Regions from separate parts of the Labrys sp. Lb11 genome, predicted to be linked through region 2. Evidence: predicted binding sites of a transcription regulator. Region 2 holds the regulator's gene; the other holds the start of a gene.
The links. Region 2 encodes LexA, which represses DNA repair genes until DNA is damaged. Its sites were predicted from a motif close to TGTTCNNNNTGTGTTCNG; they were not measured.

Region 1 (7,695 bases), on a different contig from region 2:
CTTGGCCACGGGATAGGCCTCCGGGTGGACGGCCGAGGCGTCCAGCGGCTCGTCGCCGTCGTTGATGCGCAGGAAGCCGGCGCATTGCTCGAAGGTCTTCGGCCCGAGCCGCGGCACGGCGAGCAGGTCGCGCCGCCTGCGGAAGGCGCCCTTCTCGTTGCGGTGGACGACGATCGCATCGGCGAGCGAGCCGCCGAGGCCTGAGACGCGGGCGAGCAGGGCCGGGGAGGCGGTGTTGAGATCGACGCCCACCGCCGTCACGGCGTCCTCGACGACGGCGTCGAGGGCGCGGGCGAGCTTGTGCTGGCTGACATCGTGCTGGTACTGGCCGACGCCCACGGCCTTGGGCTCGATCTTGACCAGTTCGGCCAGCGGGTCCTGCAGCCGCCGGGCGATGGAGACGGCGCCGCGCAGCGACACATCGAGCTGCGGCATCTCGGCCGCGGCGATCTCCGAGGCCGAGTAGACCGAAGCGCCGGCCTCGGACACGACGATCTTCGCCGGCTTCGGCGCCGGCAGCTCGGCCAGCAGGGCCTGGACCAGCCGGTCGGTCTCGCGGCTGGCGGTGCCGTTGCCGATGGCGATCAACTGGACCCCGTGCCTGCGGACCAGCGCGGCGAGCGCAGCCATGGCGCCGCGCACGTCGTTCCTGGGCTGGAACGGGTAGACCGTCGCGGTGTCGATGAGCTTGCCGGTGCCGTCGACCACCGCCACCTTGACGCCGGTGCGAATGCCGGGATCGAGGCCCATGGTGACCTTGGCGCCGGCCGGGGCGGCGAGCAGGAGATCCTTGAGGTTGCGGGCGAACACCCGGATCGCTTCCTCCTCGGCCCGCTCGCGGATGGCGGCCATCATGTCGATGGAGACGTGGCTCGAGATCTTCACGCGCCAGGTCCATTTGGCCACGGTCATCAGCCAGGCGTCGGCGGCGGTGCCGCCGGCGGCCCGGATGCCGTAGGCGTTGGCGATCATGGTCTCGATGGGCTTGACCGGCGACGGATCGTCCTCGTCGACCTCCAGGTCGAGGGTGATGACGCCTTCCTCGCGCGCCCGCAGCAGAGCCAGCACCCGGTGCCCGGGCGCGTCGGCCCAGCTCTCGGCATGATCGAAATAGTCGGAGAACTTGGCGCCTTCCTCCTCCTTGCCGGCGATGACGCGAGCCCTCAGCCTCGCCTTGCGCTGCATATGGGCGCGAACCTTGCCCACCAGCTCGGCGTTCTCGGCGAACTCCTCCGACAGGATGTCGCGCGCCCCGTCGAGGGCGGCCTTGGCGTCCGGCACCTTCTCGCCGAGGAAGGCCTTGGCTGCCTCGGCCGGATCGAGGCCACGGTCGGCGAGGAGCGAGCGGGCCAGCGGCTCCAGGCCGTTCTCGCGGGCCGTATCCGCCTTGGTCTTGCGCTTCTGCCGATAGGGCAGATAGAGGTCCTCGAGCTCGGCCTTGGTCGTCGCGGCGCCGATCTTGCCGCCGAGCTCATCGGTGAGCTTGCCCTGTTCCCGGATGGAAGCGAGGATGGCGGCGCGCCGGGCCTCCATCTCGCGGAGATAGCCGAGCCGCTCCTCCAGCTTGCGCAACTGCGTGTCGTCGAGGCCGCCCGTCGCTTCCTTGCGGTAGCGCGCAACGAAGGGCACGGTCGCTCCGCCGTCCAAGAGGGCGATCGCCGCGGCCGCCTGCTCGGGCCGGCAGGCGATCTCGGCGGCGATCAGGGCGGGGAGCAGGGCTTCGGTCATGGCGATCTCCAGATTCGGGGCGCGGAGAATGCCCCGGCGGCGCGCGATTGTCAGCCGGCCGCAGGATGCGGCGCCCGCCTTCCACACCCGCGGCGGGCCGGGCAGGTCGTCACAGCTCCTTCTCCGCCAGCTCACGGAACGCGTCGGGCACGGATCGGCTGAGCTCCAGGGCGACCGAGCCGTAGCCGACGGCGTCCCAGCCGAAGCGTTCGCGGATGCGGTCGACGGCGCGGTCGGCCAGCCAGCGCGCCCTGCCGCGCTGCGTGCCCGGCCGCCGTTCGTCGCCCGCCAGGCCGAAGGGCAATTCCATCTGCACGGCGGCGTCTTTCTCCAGATGCGATACGGAGATGGCGAGCAGCGAGATCGTCCTTTCGCCGGGGCAATGGGCGAGGACCGCGCGCACCAGGTCTTCGGCCACCTCGGCGAGCACGGCGGTTGCCGAGATCGGCGCATCGAGCGTCGTCGACCGGCAGACCGAGCGCATGTCGGCGAAGCGCACGCGCACCGTCACCGTCCGGCCTGAGCGCGACTTCGCCCGCAGCCGGGCGCAGACCCGGTCGGCGAGGTGGCGCAAGGCCGGCCGGAACACGCGCTCCTCGGCCGGCCTGCGGCCGAGCGCCGACTGCGCGCCGGCGGACCGGGAGCGGGACTGTGTCCGGATCGCACGCGGGTCGCGGTTCCAGGCGAGGGCCGAGAGCTTTTCGCCCGCCGCGGCGCCGAGCAGGCGCTCCAGCGAGCGGCCCGGCAGGTCGGCGAGCTGGCCGATGGTCTCGACGCCGATCCCGGCCAGCCGCGCCTTGGCGACCGGGCCGACACCCCACATCAGCTCGACCGGCAGGTCATGCAGGAAATCGAGCTCGGTGGCCGGGTCGACGACCACCAGCCCGTCCGGCTTCGCCACCTGCGAGGCGATCTTGGCGAGGTGCTTGGTGCGCGCCACGCCGACGGAGATCGGCAGGCCGAGCTCGTCGCGGACGCGACGGCGGATCGTCCCGGCGATGTCGGCCGGCGGACCGAACAGATGCGTGCAGCCGGCGACGTCGGCGAAGGCCTCGTCGATGGAGATGCGCTCGACCAGCGGCGTGAAGTCGCCGATGACCCGGATGGCTGCGTCGCCCAGCCGCTGGTATTCGCTGAAATGGCCGCGGACGAAGACGAGCTGCGGGCAGAGCTCGCGCGCCCGCCGCCCCGGCATGCCGCCGCGCACGCCGAAAGCCTTCGCCTCGTAGGAAGCCGCCAGCACGACCCCGCCGCCGACGGCGATCGGCTTGCCGCGCAGCGACGGATCCAGCAACTGCTCGACGGACGCATAGAAGGCGTCGAGGTCGGCGTGGAGGATGGTGGCCGTCATGTCCGTCCGATCCTCGCCGGCGACAGCGGGCAGGTCTCTGTGATCGGAACATAAAGAGAACATATGGTGACGACTGTCAAGCTGCCGCCGATGTTCTCCAGCGCAGCCGCAGCGCACGCTGCCAGCCGGCGAGGCTCCCTTCGGCGGTCGGCGCGAGGTTCTGCGAGCAGACGTGTTGCTCATGCGCCGATGTATGAGTACGTGACGTCATGTCGAAGTGACAGCCGGTGCCCGCCCGCGCAGTTTCCTGGCGTGAAGCGCGGAGGGCTCTTCGCAGGGAGGCCGGACATGACGCGCAGCAGGAAGACGCCGGACGAGCTCAGGAGCGCCCGCTGGTTCGCGCCGGACGATCTGCGCAGCTTCGGCCACCGCTCCCGCATGATGCAGATGGGCTATGGTCCGGAGGACTGGGGCGGCCGGCCGGTCATCGCCATTCTCAACACCTGGTCGGACATCAATCCCTGCCACGCCCATTTCAAGCACCGCGTCGAGGATGTGAAGCGGGGCGTGCTCCAGGCCGGTGGCCTGCCGATCGAGCTGCCGGCGAGCTCGCTGGCCGAGCAATACGTCAAGCCCACCACCATGCTCTACCGCAACCTCCTGGCCATGGACGTGGAGGAACTGATCCGCTCCCACCCGGTCGACGGCGTCGTGCTGATGGGCGGCTGCGACAAGACCACGCCGGCCCTGCTGATGGGGGCCACCAGCGCCGGCCTGCCGGCCATCGTCCTGCCGGCCGGGCCGATGCTGCGCGGCAACTGGAAGGGCAGGACCCTGGGGTCGGGCTCCGACGCATGGAAATACTGGGACGAGCGCCGCGCCGGCGCCATCAGCGAGGCCGACTGGTCGAACATGCAGGCCGGCATCGCCCGCAGCTACGGCACTTGCATGACCATGGGCACCGCCAGCACCATGACCGCCATCGCCGAGGCGATCGGTATGACCCTGCCGGGCGCCTCCTCCATTCCCGCCGCCGATTCCGGCCATATTCGGATGAGCGCCGAATGCGGCCGGCGCATCGTCGAGATGGTCTGGGACGACCTGACGCCGGACCGGATCCAGACGCGCGAGGCCTTCCTCAACGCCATCGCCGTGGCCATGGCCATGGGCTGCTCGACCAATGCCATCATCCACCTCATCGCCCAGGCGCGCCGCGCCGGCCAGGACATCGGGCTCGACGATTTCGAGGCCGCCAGCCGCTCCGTGCCGGTGCTCGCCAATGTGCGGCCGAGCGGCGACACCTATCTGATGGAGGACTTCTTCTATGCCGGCGGCCTGCCGGGGCTGATGTCGCGCATCCGCGGCCATCTCCATCTCGATGCCCTCACCGTCTCCGGCCGCACCGTCGGCGAGGCCATCGCCTCGGCCGAGATCCACAATGACGACGTCATCCGGCCGCTGTCGAACCCGGTCTACGCCGAGGGCGCCCTTGCCGTGCTGCACGGCAACCTTGCGCCGGAGGGCTGCGTCATCAAGCCGAGCGCCTGCGACCCGCGTTTCCTCAGCCATTCCGGTCCGGCCCTGGTCTTCGACGACTATCCCGCAATGAAGGCGGCCATCGACGACGAGAGCCTCGACGTCACTGCCGACCATGTGCTGATCCTGCGCAATGCCGGGCCGCAGGGCGGCCCCGGCATGCCGGAATGGGGCATGCTGCCGATCCCCCGGAAGCTGGTGAAGCAGGGCGTGCGCGACATGGTGCGGCTCTCCGATGCGCGGATGAGCGGCACCAGCTACGGGGCCTGCATCCTGCACGTCTCGCCGGAATCCCATGTCGGCGGGCCTCTCGCCCTGGTGCGGACGGGCGACCGGATCAGCCTCGACGTCGCCGCCCGGACCATCACGCTCGACGTGCCGGAGGAGGAACTGGCCCGGCGCCGCGCCGCCTGGGCGCCGCCGCCGCCGCGCTTCGAACGCGGCTATGGCTGGATGTACACCCGCCACATCCGCCAGGCCCACGAAGGTTGCGATTTCGACTTCCTGGAAACCAGCTTCGGTGCGCCGGTCGGCGAGCCCGCCATCTTCTGAACGGCGAGACGTTAAAGCGTCTTGCGATTTGACGGAATCGCATCAAGACGCAAGGCGCGCTTCCACCGAAGTGCGCTTCGCTCCAGGGCAGCCGGCCTTTCATCGTTTGGAAGCCATGCTTGCAAACCCGATCGTGAGGTTTGCGTGCCAGGATGCCTGCCAAGGTCACCACAAAAGGGACCAGCAGGGATGTCGAGACGGAGTGGACGGGTCGCCCTCGCGGCGGTCCTGACGATCGGCTGCGCCGGCGCAGCCGCGGCCCGGGACGAGGTGTCGTTCGACCCCTCGGTCCGGCCGGGCACCATCGTCGTGGTCACCCATCAGCGCCGGCTCTACTTCGTCACCGATCCGGGGCTGGCCATCCGCTACCCCGTCGGTGTCGGCCGCGCCGGCAAGCAGTGGAGCGGGACCTCCTATGTCGATGGGAAATATGTCAATCCGGCCTGGTCGCCGCCGGCCGAGGTCAAGCGCGACAATCCCGGCATGCCCGACCTCATTCCCGGCGGCTCGCCGCGCAACCCGATGGGCGTCGCCGCCCTGACGCTCGCCGGCGACCAGTACGCCATCCACGGCACAACCCGGGCGATGCGCCGCAGCGTCGGCAGCTTCGCCAGCTATGGCTGCATCCGCATGCTGAACGAGGACGTCACCGACCTCTATCGGCGGGTCAGGGTCGGGACGCCGGTGCTGGTGATGCCGTAGCCGCGGCGATCGGCACCGCCGGGAAGGTCAGTTTCAGGCAAGCACCGCCGGAGCGGCTGTCATGGGCGGTGACGCTGCCGCCGTGCAGTCGCATGATCTCCTGCACCAGGTGCAGGCCGAGCCCGACGCCGCGCCCATCCTGCTGCAGGCGGTGGAACGGCTCGAAGATGCGTTCGCGCTCCTCCTGCGGAATGCCGGAGCCCTCGTCGCAGACCTCCACCGTGCCGGCCCGCCCGACATGCACCGTGATCGTGCCGCCGCGGCCGCCATGGTCGATAGCGTTCTGCACCAGATTGGTCAGGGCACGCTCCAGCGCGGTCTGGTCGCCGGCAACGATGATCGTCTCCCCGTCGGCGTCGAAGGTCATGTCGTAGCCGGCGGCAAAGGCGAGCGGCGCCAGGTCGACGATCACCCGCCGGGCGAGCGCGACGAGGTCGATCGGCGAGAACCGCTCGGCCTGCTGGCCGAGACGCTGGAGATCGAGGAGCTGGCCCGTCAGCACCGATAGACGGGTGGTGTCCTCGAGCAGGCGGGTCTTCTCCGGGCCCGGCGCCAGCGACGCGATCCGGGTGTTGAGGATGGCGATCGGCGTGCGCAGCTCATGCGCGGCATCGGTGAGGAAGCGTCGGTGCCGCTCATAGCCGCTGTCGAGCCGGCGCAGCGCGTCGTTCACCGCCTTGACCAGGGGCGAGACCTCGGCCGGGACGCCGTCGACCGGCAGTTGCACGCCCTGCTGGTCGATATCGATGCGCTCGGCCTGCGCCGCCGCCCGGCCCAGGCCGCCGAGCGCCCGGCGCACCACCAGCGGCGTTGCGATCACCGTCACCAGCGCCATGAGCACGAAGATCGGCAGGATGACGAACAGCGAGCTGATCGACACGCCCCTGACCAGCCGGCCGATCGACATCTGGCCTTGGGTGCCGGTCAGGATCTGCACGTCGCCCGCCGCGGTCTCCACCCATTTCGCCACGGCGTCCGGCCGGCTGGATTGGCCATCCTGCCAGCTCAGCCGGGCCTGGCTGACATGGTCGAGCCCGGCGGCGATCGGCGCGAATGCGGCGGGGACCTGGCCTTCCGCCAGCTTGTGTCCCTGCTTGTCGCGGATCAGGAACCAGAAGTCCGGTACCTTGGCGCGCAGCTGCGCCAGCTCGTCCGTCTCGCCGAGAGCGAGGCCGCCGCCGGCCTCGCGCACCACGGCGTCCTTGAGCACGTCGAGAGTGCTGTCCTCGTAGCCGTCGGCGATCATCGCGGTGCTCCACAGCGTCGCCGCCACCAGCACGACGATCACCGCCAGCATGATCGTCTGGAAGATCACCAGGCGCAGGGCGAGGCGCCATTTCAACGAGCGGGGGCCGCGCATCACGGTGTCTCGCGCAGGAGATAGCCGACCCCGCGGATGCCGTTGATGATCACGCCGGCGTCGGCGTCCGCGAGCTTGCGCCGCAGCCGCGACACATGGGTGTCCAGAGCGTTCGACTGGATCTCGTCGTCGAGGCCGAACACCGCTTCCATCAGCACTGGTCGCGGCACCATGCGGCCCATGCGCCGCACCAGCGCCTCCAGCACCAGGAGTTCGCGTCGCGGCATGTCGAGGGGTCTGGAATCGACGCTCGCCTCGGCATGGCCGAAGTCGAAGGCGAGGCGGGCGATCCGCACGACATCCGACTGGACATGGGCCGGGCGGCGCAGCAGCGCCCGCAGCCGAGCCAGCAGTTCCTCGAAGGCGAAAGGCTTGCCGAGATAGTCGTCGGCGCCGTTGTCGAGGCCGGCGACCCGATCGGCCAGGTCGCCGCGCGCCGTCAGCACCAGCACCGGCACGGCGTTGCCGGCCGCCCGCAGCACCGGGATCAGCGACAGGCCGTCGCCGTCCGGCAGGCGGCGGTCGA
Region 2 (7,695 bases):
AGCACCACCAGACATGGTCGGCGAAGAAGAGGTAGCGTCCGGCATTGGCCGCGACCGGCACGTTGCGGATGTCGTGCCCGTATTCCTCGGGGATCGAGCGGATGCGGGTCAGCGGCCACCAGGTCGTGATCACGTCATCGGTCGCCTCGTCTTCGACCGGGCAGGACCGCAGCAGGTATTCGCGGAAATCCTCCGGAAGCGCGACGGCATATCGGCCTTCGAGAGACGCGACGTCTCGCTCGTCCACCGCAGCGCTCGGCACGGCCGGGTCGGCGGCGGCCCAGTAGCGCTGCAGTTTCTGGTAAGCTTTCATCGCTGCCCTCCGGCTCGACACGTTCCGAACAAGGACCGGCAGGTTCGCAGCTGCAGGGCGAGAAATTATGTCGGCTCGGCGGCTTTGGCGGGGCACGCCACTCCGGAACGGTCCGTGCCGGCGCGATCGCGCCCGTCGGCGCATGCCTCCGCTTGACCCGCCCCTCCTCCGCGCCCTAGTGCTGTCCTCCGGCATCCGACGATGCCTTTCCACCCCGCATCCGTGCCGAGGAGGCCCGTGCCATGACCACCGTGACGCTGATCGACAACTATGACAGCTTCACCTGGAACCTCTGGCACTATATCGGCCAGCTCGGATGCGAGGTGACGGTGCATCGCAACGACGCGGTGACGGCCGATGCCGTGCTGGCCGCGGGGCCGGACGCCATCGTGCTTTCGCCCGGCCCGGGCACGCCCGACAGCGGCGGCGGCATCTGCTGCGAGCTGATCGAGAAGGCCACCGGCCATACGCCGCTGTTCGGCGTCTGCCTCGGCCACCAGGCCATCGGCCAGGTGTTCGGGGCCACGGTGGCGCGGGCGCCGCTGCCGATGCACGGCAAGCTCTCCGAGATCCGTCACGAGGGCGGCGGCGTGTTTCGCGGCATCAACGGCCCGTTCAAGGCCACGCGCTACCACTCCCTGATCGTCGAGCGCGACACGCTGCCCGAGGATCTGGAGGTGACGGCGGAAACCGAGGACGGCCTCGTCATGGGCATGTCGCATCGCCGCGCCCCGGTGCACGGCGTGCAGTTCCATCCCGAATCGATCATGTCCGAGCACGGCCACCGTATCGTCCAGAACTTCCTGGATCTGGCCGCGGACTGGAACCGCAAGCATCGCGGCGCTGCGTGATGGACGGATTCAAGCCCTTCATCGGCACTGCCGCCGCCCGCTCCCTCACGCGCGCCGAGGCGGCGGAGGCGTTCGACCTGCTGCTCTCCGGCCAGGCGACGCCCTCGCAGATCGGCGGCTTCCTGATGGCGCTCAGGGTGCGCGGCGAGACGCCGGACGAAATCGCCGGCGCGGTCACCGCCATGCGCGCCAAGATGACGCCGGTCTCGGCCCCCGACGAGGCGATCGACATCGTCGGCACGGGCGGGGACGCCTCCGGCTCCTACAATGTCTCGACCGCCGCGGCGCTGATCGTCGCCGGCGCTGGCGTCAAGGTCGCCAAGCATGGCAATCGGGCTCTGTCGTCCCGGTCCGGCGCCGCGGACGTGCTGATGGCGCTGGGCGTCAAGATCGATCTGACGCCGCAGCAGATCTCGCGCTGCATCGCCGAGGCCGGCCTCGGCTTCATGTTCGCGCCGGCCCATCACGGGGCGATGAAGCATGTCGGCCCCACGCGGGTCGAGCTCGGCACCCGCACGATCTTCAACCTGCTCGGGCCCTGCTCCAACCCGGCGGGCGTCAGGCGCCAGCTCCTCGGCGTGTTCTCGGCGCATTGGCTGGAGCCGCTGGTGGAGGTGCTGCAAACGCTCGGCTCGGTCCGCGTCATCGCCGTCCACGGCTCGGACGGCCTCGACGAGATCACCACCACGGGCCCGACCGACGCGGTCTCTCTGGAGGACGGCAAGGTCACCCGGTTCACCATCGATCCGGAAGAAGTCGGCCTGCGCCGTGCCGAGCCGGCCGACCTCAAGGGCGGCGACGGCGCCCACAATGCCCTGGCCCTGCGCGCGGTCCTCGCCGGCGAGCAGACGCCCTATCGCGATATCGCCGTGCTCAACGCCGCCGCAGCGCTGATGGTCGCCGGCCGGGCCGCCACCCTCGCCGACGGCGTGGCCATGGCGGCCGCCTCCATCGACCATGGCCGCGCCGAGGGCGCTCTGGAGCGCCTGATCCACATCTCGAACGAGTGACCGATGGCCGACATCCTCAAAACCATCGAGATCTACAAGCGCCGCGAGATCGAGGCCGCCAAGGCGGCGCTGCCTCTGCCGGAGTTGATCAAGGCAGCGCAGGCGGCCCCGCCGGTGCGCGGCTTCGCCGCCGCCCTGGCGGCCAAGCTCGCGCAGGGCGAGACCGCGCTGATCGCCGAGATCAAGAAGGCCAGTCCGTCCAAGGGCCTGATCCGGGCCGACTTCGACCCGCCGGCGCTGGCCCGGGCCTACGAGGCTGGCGGAGCGGCCTGCCTGTCGGTGCTGACCGACGCGCCATCCTTCCAGGGCAGCCCTGGCTTTCTCACCGCCGCCCGCGCCGCGGTGGCCCTGCCCGCCTTGCGCAAGGACTTCCTCTACGATCCCTATCAGGTGGTGGAGGCACGCGCCTGGGGCGCGGACTGCGTCCTGATCATCATGGCCAGCGTCACCGACGCCGAGGCCGGCAGCCTCGTTGCCGCGGCGAAGGACTGGTCGCTCGACGTCCTCTGCGAGGTGCACGATGGCGCCGAGCTCGACCGCGCCCTGACGCTCGACGTGCACATGATCGGCATCAACAATCGCAATCTCAAGACGTTCGAGACAAGACTTGAAGTGACGGAGGAACTGGCGCCGCGGGTGCCGGACGATCGTCTCCTGATCGGCGAGAGCGGCATCTTCACGCCTGCCGACATCGCCCGGCTGCGGCGCGTCGGCGTCGGCACGTTCCTGGTCGGCGAAAGCCTGATGCGCCAGGCGGACGTGACCGCGGCAACCAAGGCGCTGCTTCAGCGCCAGGCGGAGGCGACGTGAGCGGCCTCACCCATATCGGCACCTCCGGCGAGGCTGCCATGGTCGACGTGTCGGACAAGCCCGCCACCACCCGCCTCGCGGTCGCCGAGGGCCGCGTGGTGATGCAGGCCGCGACACTCGAGCTGGTGCGTGCCGGCAACGCCAAGAAGGGCGACGTGCTGGGCACGGCCCGCATCGCCGGCATCATGGCCGCCAAGCGCACCCACGAGCTGATCCCGCTCTGCCATCCGCTGCTGCTCTCCAAGGTGACGGTCGAGATCGAGCCGGAGCCGGATCTGCCCGGCTTGCGCGTCACCGCCAGCGTCAAGGTGGCCGGCCAGACCGGTGTCGAGATGGAGGCGCTGACCGCCGTCTCCGTGGCTTGCCTGACCATCTACGACATGATCAAGGCAGTCGACCGCGGCATGCGGATCGAGGGCATCCGCCTCCTGGAGAAACACGGCGGCAAGTCGGGCGAATGGCGGGCAGAGGCATGACGGAACTTCTCGCGGTCTCGGCCGCGCTGGCGCAGGTCCTGGACGGCGTATCGGCGCTGCCGGCCGAGCCGGCGCCGCTGCCGCAGGCGCGCGGCCGGGTCCTGGCCGAGCCGCTGGCGTCGCGGCGCACCCAGCCCGGCTTCGACGCCTCCGCCATGGACGGCTATGCGCTGCGGGCGGCGGATGCGGCGGCCGGGGCGCGGCTGAAGGTCGTCGGCGAGAGCGCGGCCGGCCACGCCTTCGCCGGTACGTTCGGCCCTGGCGAAACCGTGCGCATCTTCACCGGCGCCCCGGTGCCCGCCGACGCGGACACCGTGCTGATCCAGGAAAACACGCGGCGCGAGGGCGATACCGTCACGCTGACCGCCGCGGCCAGGCCCGGCCAGAACATTCGCCGCCGCGGCCTCGATTTCCGCGACGGCGACACGGCGCTGGTCGCCGGCACCCGCCTCGGCCCGCGCGATCTGGCGCTCGCCGCCGCCACCGGTCACGCAACCGTTCCGGTCCATCGCAGGCCCCGCGTCGCCATCCTCGCCACCGGTGACGAACTGGTCCTGCCCGGCACCAGCGTCGGCCCGCATCAGATCGTCGCCTCCAACAATTTCGCCCTGGCCGCGATGGCGGAAGCCGAGGGCGCGGCGGTGATCGACCTCGGCATTGCCGGCGACAGCCTGGCGGAGATCGAGGCGGCGATCCGGCGCGCACGCGACGCCGGGGCCGACGTGCTCGTCACCATCGGCGGCGCCTCGGTCGGCGACCGCGACCTCGTGCAGGCCGCCCTCACCCGCGAAGGCATGCAGCTCGGCTTCTGGAAGATCGCCATGCGGCCGGGCAAGCCGATGATGCACGGCAGCCTCGGCGCCATGCGCATCCTCGGCCTTCCCGGCAATCCGGTCTCGGCGATCGTCTGCGGCGTGCTGTTCCTGACGCCGCTGATCCGTGCCCTCGCCGGCCGCGCCGACCGGACATTGCCGCGTCGTCCGGCCCGTTTCGCCGTGGACTGGCCGGCCAACGATCTGCGCGAAGACTATCTGCGTGCGACCTTCACGCTTGACGCAGCGACGAACCTGCCGATGGTGACACCATCGGCCGTGCAGGATTCGTCCATGGTTGCCGTGCTCGCCGGCTCCGACTGCCTCGCCATCCGGCCGCCCCATGCCGCTGCGGCACATGCCGGCGATGCCTGCGAGATCATCGATCTTCGCGCCGCCGGCTACTGATCGTCTTTACCGGAAGTTCATGGTTGCGGAACACAGTGCGAACATGTAGCACTGTTCATGGTTTGTTTGGCGATTCACCAGTTGATTCGCTGCCTCCGCGCCGGGAACGCCCATGCTGACGAAGAAACAACACGAATTGCTGCGCTTCATCCACGAGCGGCTGAAGGAGCAGGGCGTTCCCCCCTCCTTCGACGAAATGAAGGACGCGCTCGATCTTCGCTCCAAGTCCGGCATTCATCGTCTGATCATGGCGCTGGAGGAGCGCGGCTTCATCCGCCGCCTGCCCAACCGGGCACGGGCGTTGGAGGTCGTGAAGCTGCCCGAATCCTCGGTACCGGGCCTCACCACAGTGTCGGCCCCGCGCGGCTTCCGGCCCAATGTCATCGAAGGCAATCTCGGGCGGGTGCGAGCCGCTCCCCCGCCGGCCCTGGACGAGGACGCCGCGCGTTCGGTGATGATCCCGGTGATGGGCCGGATCGCTGCCGGCACGCCGGTCTCGGCGATCCAGAGCAAGAGCCATACGATCAGCGTGCCGCCGGAGATGCTGTCGGCGGGCGAGCATTTCGCCCTGGAGGTCCGTGGCGATTCGATGATCGAGGCCGGTATCTTCGACAACGACACGGTGCTGATCCGGCGCCAGGACAATGCCGAGACCGGCGATATCGTGGTGGCGCTGATCGATGACGAGGAAGCCACCCTCAAGCGCTTGCGCCGTCGCGGCGCCTCGATCGCGCTGGAGGCCGCCAACCCGGCGTATGAGACCCGCATCTTCGGCCCCGACCGCGTGCGCATCCAGGGCAAGCTGGTCGGTTTGTTCCGCCGCTACTGAGGCAAGGCCTCGTCCCGGGCAGGCGCCTCGTCGGGGGCAGCTTCGCTTTTCTCCTCCTGCGTATCAGGCGGCGGCTTGGGGCGCGGGGGAGCCGGCGCCCAGGGCCTGTCGCCGCCGGCCTCACGCGCCGTGACGATGCGCCAGCGCGGCTCGCCGGTGTCCGGCGTCGGGCCGTCGTCATAGATGGCGAGGGAACCGGCGGCGCGGATGGATGTCCGGTCCAGCACCAGCCCCGCAGCCTTGCAGCGCGCCGGGACCGGCAGGGGCGAGACCAGGATGGCGACCCGGCCGCAATCCTCCTCGATGGCGTTGACGGTGCGGTCGAGCACCAGGAACCGTCCCTTGCCCAGAGGCGCCGAGCAACCCTCCTTGTCGCAGCGCACAGCCGCCGTCAGCGTCGGGTCTTCCAGGTTGCGGCCGTCACCCAAGGCCAGCAGCCATTCGCGCTGATTGAAGGCGTCGCGCCGGCTGCCGATCGTCGACAGGGTCGCACCGTCGCGCACCAGCGCGGCATAGCCGTTGGCGCCGATGATGGCGACGGGACGTGCGTCGATCGTGGCCAGGGCGCTGCCGGCCGCCAGCGGCAACATGGCGACCAGGGCGAGACGCGTGCGCAGGATGGCCAGCAGCACGATTCCGGCGGAGAACGCGGCCAGGGCGGCGGCCGAGAATTGCGGCGTGACGATCTCAGAGCCAGGCCAGGACGCGACCATGCGGGCGATGGCCATGAACCAGCCGACCGCCACGCCCATGGCCGACCAGAGCGGCGCACCATAGCCGAAGGGCTCGGCCGCCAGCGCCAGCAGGGCCAGAGGCATGATCAGGAGCGACACGATCGGCGTCGCCATGAAGTTCGACGCCAGGGACTGCAGCGTCAGCCGGTGGAAATGGAAGGCCGAGAACGGTGCCGTCGCCAGGGAGGCAATGATGGTGGTGACGGCGAGGCCGACGACGACGATGCCCAGCCGCGACAGCATCCGCCCCATGGCCGTGGCCGGAGGCCGCGCACCCGGCCGGCGCGGCCTGTCATACCAGGCCACCATCATCGCCACCGCGCCGAACGACATCTGGAAGCTCGGCCCCAGCAGCTGTTCGGGGGTTGTCAGCAGCACGAAGGCGGCGGCGAGCCCGACATTGCGCCGCGTGACGGCACTGCGGCCAAGGGCCACCGCCATCAGCACGATCGCCGTCATGACGAAGGCGCGCACGGTCGCGACCTCTGCTCCGGAAAACAGCGTGTAGGCGGCGGCCGGCGCCAGTGACAGCATGGCCGCCAGCGCTTTGAGGGGCATGGTGAGGGCGATGCGGGACGACAGGGCGAGCAGCGCCCGGATCAGCCAGAACAGGCCGCCGGCGAACAGGGCCATATGCAGGCCGGAGATCGAGACGACATGGTAGAGCCCGGCAGCCCGCAGGGCGGCATTGGCGTCCTCGGGGATGAGGCCGCGCTTGCCGGTCACCTGCGAGGCGGCGACGGCGCCGTTTTCGCCGGGGATCACCGCGACGATGCGATCGGTCAGGGCGTTGCGGGACCGATCGAGGCCGGCGGCGAAGCGCTCGCTCCAGGACATCGTCACGGGCCGAGGGGCCGGCTGGAGCTTGCCCGCGGCAAAGCCGACGGCGCCGATGCCGTCGAAATAGGCGTCGCGGGCGAAGTCGTAGCCGCCGGGCACGGTCGGAGGCGGCGGCGGCCGCAGCAGGGCTTTCACGCTGACGCTGTCGCCCGGCGATATGTCGCCGACGCTGCGCACGGTCAGGCGGACCAGCGCCGGCACGTCGGCCGGCGCGAGGCCGTCGATGCTTGCCGGGCGTAGCACGAGGCGGGCCGAACCGCTGGCGCGCCGCTCGACCGACAGCACCGCTCCGGTGACCACGGCCGTCATGGACCTGCGCAGTTGCGGCGCTTCCAGACTGAGCGTGCGCAGCTTGGCGGCCGAGAAACCCAGGGCCGCAGCGGCGACACAGACCAGGCCGACATGGAGCCAGCGCCGGCCGCTGGCGATCCAGGCTCCGGCGAGGGCGGCGGCACCGAGAAGGGCGGGCCCGGCAAGGCCCGGCTCCTCCGGCGCAGCGAAATAGGTGATGACGCCGAGCCCGAGGAAGACCGGCACGACGAGGGCGAGATCGAGACATTCGTTCTCGAAGGCCAGGGCCGCGCGCAGCCGATCGCAGGCCGCGAGCCAGCA

Region 1: a site for LexA is predicted at 3,124-3,141, ahead of dinB (DNA polymerase IV). Genes of this name have one in related genera too.

What each region holds. Positions count from the first base shown of each region.
Region 1 covers NZ_BAAJOT010000001.1:721,766-729,460, forward strand. Annotated here, with positions in the region: gene AC27L4_RS03410 (Tex family protein) at 1-1,728, opposite strand, end outside; gene dinB (DNA polymerase IV) at 1,838-3,079, opposite strand; gene araD (L-arabinonate dehydratase) at 3,368-5,107, shown strand; gene AC27L4_RS03425 (L,D-transpeptidase) at 5,297-5,809, shown strand; gene AC27L4_RS03430 (sensor histidine kinase) at 5,775-7,169, opposite strand; gene AC27L4_RS03435 (response regulator transcription factor) at 7,169-7,695, opposite strand, start outside.
Region 2 covers NZ_BAAJOT010000005.1:249,803-257,497, reverse strand. Annotated here, with positions in the region: gene AC27L4_RS19830 (SMI1/KNR4 family protein) at 1-313, opposite strand, end outside; gene AC27L4_RS19825 (anthranilate synthase component II) at 556-1,164, shown strand; gene trpD (anthranilate phosphoribosyltransferase) at 1,164-2,174, shown strand; gene trpC (indole-3-glycerol phosphate synthase TrpC) at 2,178-2,984, shown strand; gene moaC (cyclic pyranopterin monophosphate synthase MoaC) at 2,981-3,460, shown strand; gene AC27L4_RS19805 (molybdopterin molybdotransferase MoeA) at 3,457-4,680, shown strand; gene lexA (transcriptional repressor LexA) at 4,793-5,509, shown strand; gene AC27L4_RS19795 (ComEC/Rec2 family competence protein) at 5,503-7,695, opposite strand, start outside.